DNA from 3 places in the Rhodococcus sp. NPDC057297 genome. Region 2 is predicted to be linked to each of the others. Evidence: riboswitches for the same ligand, from Rfam matches in the RefSeq annotation. Region 2 holds a riboswitch; each other region holds the start of a gene.

Region 1 (2,257 bases), on a different contig from region 2:
CGAAGGCCAACCAGGAGCGAAGTGGGTCCACGATGTCGGTCTCACCGTCGAGCGTGTACGGAACGTGGAGCAGTGAGCAGGAACTCGACACCGCGAGGGCGCCCACGCTACCGAGCAGACTGGCGAGCGTGGCCAGAGCCTTGTCCAGATCGGTACGCCAGATGTTCCTGCCGTCGACGATGCCCGCGACGATGCGCTTGTTCACCAGAGCCGGTACCGAAGCGAGCTGCTCCACGGTGCCCGGTGCGGTCAGATCGATCGACAACCCCTCGATGCCGGTCGATGCGAGCACGGGGAGCGCGTCGCCCAGATCACCGAAGTACGACGCCAACAGGATCGCCGGCCTGGTCTCCAGTGCACTGAGGAAGTCGTACGCGCGCTTCGCCGAGGAGATCTCGTCCTGCGTCCGGTCCGCGACCAACGCGGGTTCGTCGATCTGAACCCACTCGGCTCCTGCGCCGGCCAGCTGCGTCAACAGGTCTGCGTAGAGCGGCAGAATCTCCTCGAGGCGGTCCAGGAGCGGCGCAGTGCTGTCGACGGCTTTGGAGAGCAGGAGGAACGTCACCGGGCCGACCAGAACCGGTCGTGCCGGAATGCCCAGCGTCCGCGCTTCTTCCAGCTCGCCGAGGATCTTCTCGGGGTGCAGGGTGAACGTGGTGTCGGATGAGATCTCGGGCACCAGATAGTGGTAATTGGTGTCGAACCACTTCGTCATTTCCAGAGGCACAACAGATTCGGTGCCGCGAGCGGCCGCGAAGTAGCGATCGAGTTCGCTCTCGATGCCCAGCACGCGTTCGGGAAGCGCCCCCAACATGACCGCCGTGTCCAGAACCTGGTCGTAGTAACTGAACGTGCCCACCGGAATCGAGTCCAGACCGGCGTTCTTCGACGCCGTCCAGGTGTCCTCACGGAGGCTCTTGGCCACCGATTCCAGTGCGGGAGCGTCGATCGTGCCTGCCCAGTAGGACTCGACTGCGCGCTTGAGCTCGCGTCGCGGTCCGATCCGGGGTGAACCGAGAATCGTGGCGGTGAATTCGAATGTCACTGGCATTTCTCCATGTACGTCACACGTGGGTGGATCACCACCGAGCGCGCGAGACGACCGAGCCCATGTACGTACACCAGCTGCAGGTCGACTCGCCCATTCCACGGGGCGGTGAACCGCTGCGCACGGCGTGCGCAGCACAGAAGGCAGGTATTCGGACTCGCAAGCACGCGGTCCTCGGGTGGAGGCCGCACCTACTGGCCGTCGCTTCCCAGAGAGGCTTCTCCAGTGCATATGACGGCGGTCGTTCCTGCATACCGCTGCGGGACAGTCCCGGATTCTCACCGGGTTCCCTCTTGCGTCGCCGTCCGTGGTCTTCGGGGCTCCTCACGACCGCTGGGCGAACCAACTGCACGCATGAGCATAGTGCCGCGCATGCCCCCGGGGACAGGCGTGCTACCGTCTGTTCCATGCAGCGCACGTATTTCTGGTTTAGCAGGCCGGCCCCGGGTGGGTCAGCCAGCGACGCCATGCGCTGAGACCCCACCCCACGAGCCGGATGCAGACCGGCTCGAAGCGTGCGTGGAGCTCTCCGAGGGCCGGTCTGAGAATCGAAAAGGATTTCTCATGACTACAGCTGTCACCCCTACCGATACGTCGTTGGACGATCAGCGCACCATCAGCATCAGCCCGCTGGTGGCGCCGTCGTTACTACGACGTGAGCACGCCGCCGACGACGCGGTGTCGTCGACGGTTCGTCGCGGCCGCGCCGGTGTGGTCGACATTCTGAACGGCGCGGACGACCGTCTCATCGTGGTGGTCGGGCCGTGCTCGGTGCACGACACCGAGGCTGCGATGGAGTACGCGCGCAAGCTCGCCGAGAAAGCGTCCGAGCTGGGCGATCGGTTGCACATCGTCATGCGCGTCTACTTCGAGAAGCCGCGTACGACGCTGGGCTGGAAGGGTCTGATCAACGATCCGCACCTCGACGGCTCGTTCGACATCAATTCCGGACTGCGCGTGGGGCGTCAGCTGTTGGTCGACATTTCCGCGCTCGGACTGCCCGTCGGGTGTGAATTCCTCGACCCGATCACGCCGCAGTACATCGCGGACCTGGTCAGCTACGGCGCGATCGGAGCCCGGACGGCGGCCAGCCAGGTTCACCGGCAACTGTGCAGTGCGCTGTCGATGCCCGTCGGCATCAAGAACTCGACGGAGGGCGACATCCAGGTCGCGGTCGACGGCACCCGTGCGGCGGCGTCGAGTCACGTC
Region 2 (2,257 bases):
CTCGCCAGGATCTCCTGTGAGTTCATCCGGCCAGCCCGAACCGACGGAGCCCGTCCGCAAGTTGCTCGGTGCCGCCGACGTTGCGGATGGACGGATCCATGGTGGTGCCGTCGAGAATGATGTATCGCTTGTTCTTCACGGCGGTGAGCTGGCTTGCTACGGGGTCGGATTCGAGAAACGCGATCTTGGCGGCCGCGCTGTCTCCGTCGCCACCGCGGTCGAGGTCGGCAAGGACGAGGGCGTCGGGATCGCGGTCGTAGACGGCCTCCCAGTTGATCTCGGGCCAGTACTGAGTGCTGTCGGCGAAGGCGTTGATGGCGCCGACCGCCGATGTCATGAGTCCGGGCGCGCCGCAGCAGCCCGCGAGGTATGGAGTGCGGGTGGCGGCGTACCACCAGGCGAGGCTGACGTCCTCGGCACCGAGATCCGTCGTCGCCTCGGCAGCCCGATCGCGCAAGCTCGTGACCAGTTCTTCGCCGCGTTCCTCGACCCCGAACAGAGCCGAGACCTCACCGATCTCCGCGTAGAGATCGTCGAGCGTCAGCGGTCGTGTCTGTTCTGCTTCCTGCCCGCTGCACTCGCTGGGAGATTGGTAGGTTGCAACACCCATCTCGTCGAACCGGTCGCGGCTCGCGATGCCCTCGGAGGTGAAGGTGTAGTCGAAGGTGGCGTAGACGAAGTCGGGGTCTCGATCGAGGACGGTTTCGAACGACGGGAACTCGGCATCGAGGGGTTCGACTTGTGAAAGCGCGTCTTCGAGCTCGGGAAGCACACCGTCGTCGCTGATTGCGTAGCCGACCATCCGGTCCTGGAGGCCGAGTGCGAGCAGTAGCTCGGCAGCGGGCTGGTTGACGGCAACCGCTCGCTCGATGGGTTCGTCGATGGTGACCGTTCGATCGCAGTTGCTCACAGACGCGGCGGCGTCGTTCTCCGTGGGTGCGTCGCCGCTGTCAGAGGAACAGGCAACTGCCGATCCGGCGATCAGGACGGCGAGAACGGTGGTGGTGAATCTGGGTGTGGCCATGCGCATGCAGGAACGCTCGCTTCGTCGGGGACTCGGGTCGCGGAGTCCGTCTCGGTATGAACACTCCGCCTTCGGCGAAGCGTTGCCGGCCGGTCTTCGGACTCGAATTCATCCCGACGAGGCGCCTTCCCGAGCGTTCGTGCTCAGTGGCGTGTCGCCCCGCCGGTCCATCTCACCGCTGCGCGTCAGTTCCGGATTCCCACCGGATTCCCTGACCACCTGTTCCCAGGCAGTCTGCTGGCGGAGGAAATTTACCATTGCGCCCCAGGCCTGAGCCGATCCGGCGACGGTCTACCGCTGGAACTATCACGGCTGGGCGACGCCGGTACCGTGCCTCGTCACGCTGCCAGTTCGCCTGCGGCGGCCGAGCCCCGGAGGGCATCCCGCCAACGGCGACGGTTGCCGACGGCGTTGCCTTCGTCCGGTGTGCGGGCGAGGGTCGCGAGCGCATCCCCAACAGGGATCAACCCGGCTCGCTCGCGGTAGGAGAAGGCAGTCAGTTCCGCGCGGGCATGTTCGGGGGAGTAGCCACACAGCCGAACGAGGATTTGGACGTCGTCTTCGATGTGCGTGTGCGGGGCATCGGACATGGTGTCACCTCTTTCGGCTGGGGAGTGTTCATCGTCTGTGACGGAGGGGTGGAAGTACACAGTTGTGATCGTGATGATTCATATCGGTCCAACGTGTCATTCGCATGAATGAGTGCTGAAAAAGTGACCAACGCTTGGTTCACCCGATGTTTGTGTCTCGTTGGCCTGCGGGCGATCTCGAACACCGACTATTGCGCTGCGAGGTCAAATGGCGGATGCACACGCCGCGCATTCTGTCGGGCTGTCCGACTACTATGTGCCAGGCAAGGTCAAGCCGTCGACGTCGACGAGCCTTCATATATTTCTGACGTATTCATCCGGCTCTCGGGTTCGGCACTCTTACGGGGGAAGACAGAACGATGCGTATCACCGTTTTCGGCACGGGTTATCTCGGTGCCACGCATGCAGCCTGTATGGCTGAGCTGGGCCACGAGGTGCTGGGCGTCGATGTCGACCCGGCGAAGTTGGCCAAGCTCGAGGCTGGGGAGGTTCCCTTCTACGAGCCCGGGTTGGAAGAGGTCCTTCAACGCAACATCGCGGCCGGCCGGCTCCGCTTCACTTCTTCCTACGAAGAGGCTGCCGAGTTCGCTGAGGTCCACTTCCTCGGGGTGGGCACTCCCCAGAAGAAGGGCGAGTTCGCTGC
Region 3 (2,257 bases), on a different contig from region 2:
CGACCTGGGACTCCGCGGCAGCGAACAGTGTCCCCACGAGGTGCAGTCCCTTGCCCGGCTCCGTCGTCGACCGCACGACGCGTCCCTGCGGGGAGCGCGCCCTGGACCTACGACCCGGGGCTCCCTCCCCGACGCCGGGAACCTCGATCGATCGCGCACGAAACTTCTCGCCGGGTGTTGCGGCGTCCCGCTCACCCGGTTTTCTCTCGGGGGCGTCGGGCTTGTCCGTCGACGATGTGCCGGACTGTGGCCCGGGATCGGGCTGCGGTTCGCCGCCACCGTCGTCTCCGCCACCGTCGTCTCCGCCACCGTCGTCGTCGGGTCCCGGATCCGACTCGGCGGAGGACTCCGCCTGCTCGGCGGCATCCCGCATCGCGTCGTCGAGGGCCGACTCGTCGATACCCGGTTCGTCGAAGGGATCTCGCCGACGCCGGTGCGGCAGTGCGAGTTCTGCAGCGACCCGGACATCGGATTCGTCGACGGCGTCGGCGCCGCGCCAGGCGGCGTGCGCTGTCGCCGTGCGAGCCACGACCAGGTCGGCTCGCATACCGTCGACGTCGAAAGCGGCACAAAGAGCGGCGATTCGGCGCAGCTCGGTGTCGTCGAGCACCACGTCGGCCAGTGCCGCCCGGGCGTGCACGATCTTCCGCGCGATCTCCGCGTCGGAGTCGGAGTACTCGGCCGCGAACTTCTCGGGGTTCTGTTCGTAGTTCAGTCGCCGCCTCACCACGTTCATCCGGGTGTCGACATCGCGGGACGCGGTGACCTCGACCGCCAGTCCGAACCGGTCGAGCAGCTGAGGACGAAGCTCTCCCTCTTCCGGGTTCATGGTTCCGACGAGCACGAACTGGGCTGGGTGCGAATGAGACACACCGTCACGCTCGATGTGCACGCGGCCCATCGCCGCTGCGTCGAGCAGGACGTCGACGAGGTGGTCGTGCAGCAGATTGACCTCGTCGACGTAGAGCACTCCACGGTGCGCCGCGGCGAGCAGGCCCGGCTGAAACGCACGTTCGCCGTCGCGCAGCACTTTCTCGAGATCGAGCGAGCCCACCACGCGATCCTCGGTTGCACCGACGGGCAGTTCGACGAGCCGTGCAGGCCTGGTGACACCCTCGTCGTCGACGGCGGGCAGCAGAGCGGCCAACGCCCGGACGACGGTGGATTTGGCGGTCCCCTTCTCGCCCCGGACCAACACGCCGCCGATACCGGGGTGCACTGCGCAGAGGATCAGGGACAACCGCAGCTGCTCCTGGCCGACGATCGCACTGAACGGATAGCCGGGCTGCTGCACGAGAGAACTCCTTCGTCCCGGCGGACTCCGCGCCGGAGAGGTGACGGCCCGCCGGTCCGGCGGGCCTGCTGCGAAGTTGTGCGGTGATCTGACTTCGGCGCTTCGGCCCCACGGGACCGAAGCACCTACACAGTGGCGGGACCGTGCCTGATTCACACAGGACTTCCCCGCATCAACTTCCTGATCGTTCGACGACCGGTGAGGTTACGCCTCGCTCCACGGAGTTCCGCCCCCGCGACGCATGGGTGTGTGCGGAATTCCGTCCTCGAGCACTTCCTCCCCGTCGGGAAGGAATCCGTGCTTGGCGTACATGTCGACGAGGTAGCTCTGTGCGTTGATGCGGCACGGCGCCGAGCCCACCTCGGCGAGCGCTGCGCGCAGAATGCGAGTGGTGTGGCCCTGTCCGCGCGCGGACCGCTGCGTGCAGAGCCGGCCGATACGAAATGCCTTCTCACCGTCGTCGTGCTCTTCCAGCAGGCGCAACGTGCAGACGACCTCGCCGTCTCGTTCCAGCCAGAAATGCCGCGTCTCGGAGAGGAGGTCTCGACCGTCGAGCTCAGGGTAGGCGCACGCCTGCTCGACGACGAAAACCTCGACACGCAACTTCAACAGGTCGTACAACGTCTTGTTGGACAGGTCCAGAGCCCAGGAACGCTTGAGGGCAGCCGCTTGCGTAGTCATCAGCTCTTGCTATCACACGCCGCTGGGCTGTGCGACCTGGGTGGTCTGCCCGAGCTCGAGGCGAGCCGACGTCCAATCGAAGACCTCGCGGAACAACGCCCGGTCCTCGGCGAGCTTCTTGCCGAGGGACGGCACCATTTCCTTCAGCTTCGGCTGCCAACCGTCGTAACGGTCACCGAAGCAGCGCTGCAGCACATCGAGCATCGCCGGCACCGCGGTGGACGCACCCGGCGACGCGCCGAGCAGACCCGCGATGGAGCCGTCGGCCGCGTTGATGACGGC

Evidence for each region. Region 2 has a riboswitch for cobalamin ahead of ACFULT_RS04385 (ABC transporter substrate-binding protein). Riboswitches for the same ligand answer to the same signal wherever they lie in the genome.
Region 1: linked by a shared signal. The riboswitch ahead of metE (5-methyltetrahydropteroyltriglutamate--homocysteine S-methyltransferase) and the one ahead of ACFULT_RS04385 (ABC transporter substrate-binding protein) in region 2 are both predicted to bind cobalamin.
Region 3: linked by a shared signal. The riboswitch ahead of ACFULT_RS14110 (magnesium chelatase subunit D family protein) and the one ahead of ACFULT_RS04385 (ABC transporter substrate-binding protein) in region 2 are both predicted to bind cobalamin.

Annotation. Positions count from the first base shown of each region.
Region 1 is NZ_JBHUZE010000002.1:83,559-85,815, forward strand. It holds gene metE (5-methyltetrahydropteroyltriglutamate--homocysteine S-methyltransferase) at 1-1,045, opposite strand, end outside; cobalamin riboswitch at 1,173-1,410, opposite strand; gene ACFULT_RS06260 (3-deoxy-7-phosphoheptulonate synthase) at 1,613-2,257, shown strand, end outside.
Region 2 is NZ_JBHUZE010000001.1:934,115-936,371, forward strand. It holds gene ACFULT_RS04385 (ABC transporter substrate-binding protein) at 23-1,030, opposite strand; cobalamin riboswitch at 1,094-1,281, opposite strand; gene ACFULT_RS04390 (hypothetical protein) at 1,363-1,614, opposite strand; gene ACFULT_RS04395 (UDP-glucose dehydrogenase family protein) at 1,974-2,257, shown strand, end outside.
Region 3 is NZ_JBHUZE010000004.1:143,030-145,286, reverse strand. It holds gene ACFULT_RS14110 (magnesium chelatase subunit D family protein) at 1-1,294, opposite strand, end outside; adenosylcobalamin (AdoCbl) riboswitch at 1,337-1,488, opposite strand; gene ACFULT_RS14105 (GNAT family N-acetyltransferase) at 1,499-1,975, opposite strand; gene mqo (malate dehydrogenase (quinone)) at 1,988-2,257, opposite strand, start outside.